2 regions of the Psychromonas sp. L1A2 genome follow, and region 2 is predicted to be linked to the other one. Evidence: riboswitches for the same ligand, from Rfam matches in the RefSeq annotation. Region 2 holds a riboswitch; the other holds the start of a gene.
The links. A riboswitch is a leader RNA that binds a small molecule or an ion and turns the genes downstream of it on or off. The one in region 2 is predicted to bind thiamine pyrophosphate.
Positions count from the first base shown of each region.

Region 1: another riboswitch for thiamine pyrophosphate. It lies ahead of thiC (phosphomethylpyrimidine synthase ThiC); the one in region 2 lies ahead of thiD (bifunctional hydroxymethylpyrimidine kinase/phosphomethylpyrimidine kinase).

Region 1 covers NZ_WUAG01000001.1:159,657-162,119, reverse strand. The annotation lists gene thiC (phosphomethylpyrimidine synthase ThiC) at 1-1,346, opposite strand, end outside; TPP riboswitch at 1,441-1,577, opposite strand; gene GQR59_RS00650 (NifB/NifX family molybdenum-iron cluster-binding protein) at 2,026-2,418, opposite strand; gene GQR59_RS00645 (DUF134 domain-containing protein) at 2,430-2,463, opposite strand, start outside.
Region 2 covers NZ_WUAG01000001.1:1,075,737-1,078,199, forward strand. The annotation lists gene GQR59_RS04735 (ABC transporter ATP-binding protein) at 1-303, opposite strand, end outside; gene thiD (bifunctional hydroxymethylpyrimidine kinase/phosphomethylpyrimidine kinase) at 313-1,155, opposite strand; TPP riboswitch at 1,222-1,344, opposite strand; gene GQR59_RS04745 (ABC transporter ATP-binding protein) at 1,620-2,463, opposite strand, start outside.

The DNA of each region.
Region 1 (2,463 bases), 920 kb from region 2:
ATATGACCTGGACCTTCGATGATTACTTGTACATCGTATTCCCACGCCACTTTAGTTAACTCGCCTAATACTTCTAATTCAGAGAATTGTGCTTGATCATTGGCATCAGCAACAGACCCCGGACGTAAACCATCACCCAGTGATAACGACACATCGTACTGCTGACAAATTTCACAGATTTCACGGAAGTATTCATAAGCAAAGTTTTCTTTATGGTAAGTCAAACACCATTTCGCCATGATTGAACCACCACGTGAAACGATACCCGTGACACGCTTTGCCGTCATCGGTACAAAACGTAACAATACGCCAGCATGAATGGTAAAATAATCCACGCCTTGCTCTGCTTGTTCAATTAACGTATCGCGAAACACTTCCCATGTTAAATCTTCCACCACGCCATTTACTTTTTCTAATGCTTGATAAATCGGTACGGTACCGATTGGCACTGGCGAGTTACGTAGGATCCATTCACGCGTTTCATGAATATTACGCCCTGTTGATAAATCCATTACCGTGTCACCACCCCAAAGCGTTGACCAAACCAACTTCTCCACTTCTTCTTCGATTGAAGATGACACAGAAGAGTTACCAATATTAGAGTTCACTTTCACTAAGAAATTACGACCAATGATCATTGGCTCTAATTCAGGATGGTTAATGTTTGATGGAATGATCGCTCGGCCTCTAGCCACTTCTGAACGTACAAACTCTGGCGTAATCGATTCCTGTAAATTCGCGCCGTAGCTTTGCCCTGCATGTTGTGAGTGTAATGCCTCACACTTTATACGGTCACGACCTTGGTTTTCACGAATGGCAATGTATTCCATTTCTGGTGTGATAATACCCTGACGCGCGTAATGCAATTGCGTCACACATTGACCTTTTTGTGCACGTAATGGCTTAGGTAAGTTGGCGAATCGTAATTCATCTAATGAATCATCGGCTAAACGTGTTTGTGCAAACTCTGAGGTAACACCATCAAGGGCTTCAACATCATCACGCGCTTCTATCCAACTTTTACGTAATTTGGGTAATCCTGCATGAACATCAATTGTAGTATTCGGATCAGTATAAGGACCTGATGTGTCGTAAACAGGAATGGGCTCATTTTTTTCATAGACTGGATTTTCTTCACTGCCACCCACAAACGTGTCGGTTTGGTGAATCTGACGCATCGCTACTTTGATCGGATGAATATCACCATCAATAAATATTTTTTCAGAATTCGGATAAGACTCATTATTCAAATTTTGAATATAGTCCTGTGCCGCTTGGCGTGATTCACGACGAGATAGACCTTTACGATCAGTGGTTTTTAACGTTGAATTAATTTCTTTAGACATAGCATTCTTTACCTAGTTTAATATAAACGGCTTATAAAAGATTGCTTGTCGAATAAGTGTGGAAGTTAAAAAATACCCAAGATTGGAAATAAACAGATATTTTCTACTTGTTCCCTACGTAGGTATTAGCCTATTCAGGTTCCACGGATCCCACGTAACTGCTTTTTAAACACAATTACTTATGTGGTCTCAGCCTTTGGGAAATTCCCATTAGCACTCCGACAAGATGCGGGCAGTATAGAAGAAAAAGCGAACAAGTTAAACAGGCGAAGAGAATTAAGCAAAAAAGACCTTAACCCTTTAATCGAGTTTCTATTTAATCTCAATTCTGGTTAATTAAATAAAAATCACATTTAAAATCATGAGGTTCTATTTTTTATTATACAGTGCCGTTAGTTTTGCGTAGTTCAAGACGAATTATTGAAGCAATAACTGGTTATTGATAGATAATTTAACGCAGAAATCCTCGGAAATAACGGTGTTGTATCGCTTTGCTTATCCAGATTTGAGGTTATTTAAGTAATGGTCAAGGAAATATTAAGTGATTTAAACCAATAAACTAAACCACTTATTATTTGAAGCTAAGTCAAAATTGTGAGTATTCAGATGTAAAAATCATCAAGATGAGAAATAAATAGATCCCAACCATAAAGTTGATGAGTAGTACCGAATATATTATCTAATGATGGCTACAGCATCGACCACCAGCATTTTTATCTGATGCTTTTTTCAACACCCCTTGTTCAGGTGTATTTAAAGATCGGCGATGTAATTTAGCGCTTTCCAATAATGTTTTAATATCATCCCTTGTATTCCCTTGCTCTACTTGTAAACCTGCATTTAGTAGTTTTACTAAGGTTTTTTCACCTACTTTCCTAACAATCACAACGTCGCAGTGCATTTCTTGTAAAAGTTGAATAATTAATAACTTTGCAGAACAACCTGTGATGCCTAAAGCTGGATTATCATGCACAGCTATTATCTGATATTTTTCATTATAAAAGGCGAAGTTATCAGATTTTGAAAACTGGTGAGACAGCTTATTATTGCTCATTGCGATAGCATAAATCATGGTATTTATCCTTAATTATCAATAGTAACTAATTCATCGGGTAAA
Region 2 (2,463 bases):
GTTTTGTAAAGGCAGGTTAGTGCTGGTGGATAGTTGTCCTGACCATGCGACTTTATCAATCAATAAATTAGCGAGGTAACGTAATAGAGAGCTTTTACCGCAACCGCTTCGCCCTAAAATACAGGTCCATTGTGCAGCAGGAAAGTGCATGTTCAGCGATGACAGTACGTATTGTTCACTATGGTGATAACGTAAGCTTGCATCTTTAATATCAATACTCGGTGCATTTATTTCATTCGATATTGTTTGCTTTGATAATGTTTGCTTTGGCACAGCTTGCTTCGATGAATGCTTATTGTTCATGCTTAACATCTATTGATTCAGCTTGTAAAAATGATCAACAGGGCCACGGCCTTTACCAATCTTAAGTTGATCAGCATGTTGTAGCGCTTGAGTTATATAATCTTTGCCCAATTGTACTGCTGTTGTTAGATCATTACCTTGAGCAAGATAAGAAGCGATGGCTGAAGATAAGGTGCAGCCGGTACCGTGATTGTTGTTAGTATCAACACGTTTTGCTGTCAGTTGTTGTACTGAATCCGGTAAAATTAATAAATCATTACTGTTTTCGTCTTGTTCTAAATGCCCACCTTTTAATAAGACTGCTTTCGCACCTAATAAACGTAATGCGTCAATCATTGTTTGCATTTCATGTTCGCTGGTGGGAAGTCGACTGTCAATTAACGCTGCCCCTTCAGGTAGGTTTGGCGTGATTAAATCAGCCATTGGCAGTAGTTCAGTTTTTAAGGTTTGAATGGCTACTTTTTCTAATAGCAAATCGCCATTGGTCGTGACCATTACAGGATCGATAACTAAAAAGGGTGGTTTGTATTGCTTGAGCTTTTTAGCAACTACGTTGATGATGTCGCAATCCGCTAGCATGCCTACTTTTACTGCAACAATGTTGAGGTCACTAAAAACAGCATCTAACTGCTTTTCAACATGCTCGAGCGGAATCGGAAATATAGCGGATACGCCAAGTGTATTTTGTGCGGTAATAGCGGTGATTGCCGAACAAGCGTAACTGCCTGTCGCTGAAATAGCTTTAATATCTGCTTGGATGCCTGCACCGCCACTGCTGTCAGAACCAGCAATAGTCAATACAATGGGTGTGCTAATAGGTGTAGAAATAGCGTTAAGAATAAGGTCAGACATAATGGCTCCGATGAAAACGCGAGCGGAACTTATATCAACCAACATCAAGCAAAGAGATGCTACAGGGATGGTTTATAAATAGTTCCCTGCGTCAGTGTTAACTGTATCAGGTTCAACGGGTATCGATGTTTTATCAATGAATCTTGATATCACATTCGTTCTCAGCCAAAGGCTCCCCGACTATAATTGCGCCAAATCATAACAAGTTCTGCTAAAAGCGCAATCAAACATATTGGTAAGATGAAATTTATAGAGGTTTCAATTGCTTAAGGTTTACATTAAAAAGGAGCAAAATTAACAAATAGGAAATACATATTGTTTTCTAAAATGCGGGAAATTGAAACTCGATATCGAGTAACAAAAAGCAGCTTAATAATGGGCTATTAAGCTGCTTTTTACTAAAGGTAAATTGTTAACAAGTGAGCCTTTACTGATACTTTACAAAATTAGTGAGTGTTAAAAAACTATTCACTACCTAAAAAACCACCTGTTTGATGTGCCCATAATTGTGCATAAACACCGTTTTTAGCAATCAATTCTTGGTGACTACCTTGCTCAATAATATTCCCTTTATCTAATACAATTAAACGGTCCATAGCGGCAATAGTCGATAAACGATGGGCAATGGCAATAACCGTTTTGCCTTGCATCAATTCATACAAGCTTTCTTGAATCGCCGCTTCAACTTCTGAGTCTAAGGCTGATGTCGCTTCATCTAATACTAGAATAGGTGCATCTTTTAATAGTACGCGAGAGATAGCAATACGCTGACGTTGGCCACCTGAAAGTTTCACGCCACGTTCCCCGACTTGCGCGTCGTATCCAACGTTACCTTCGTTATCTGTCAGAATTGAAATAAACTCATGTGCCTGAGCTTGTTTCGTTGCATTGACCATTTCCTCTTCTGTTGCATCAGGACGTCCGTAGAGAATATTTTCTCGGATAGAACGATGTAATAATGAAGTATCTTGAGTCACCATGCCTATCTGTAAACGCAAACTTTCTTGCTGCACTGCTTTAATGTCTTGGCCATCAATAATGATTTGGCCCTTTTCCACATCATAGAAACGTAATAATAGGTTTACTAAGGTAGATTTACCTGCACCTGAACGACCGACTAAACCAATTTTCTCACCGGCTTTAATATTCAAATCAAAGTTTTCAATCACGCCTTTATTTTCACCGTAATGGAAACTCATTTGTTTAAAGTAGATGTTACCTTTAGAGACGACTAATGGCTTTGCATCTTCTTTATCTTTAATAATATTAGGTTTAGCAAGGGTGTTCATACCGTCTGTTACAGTACCA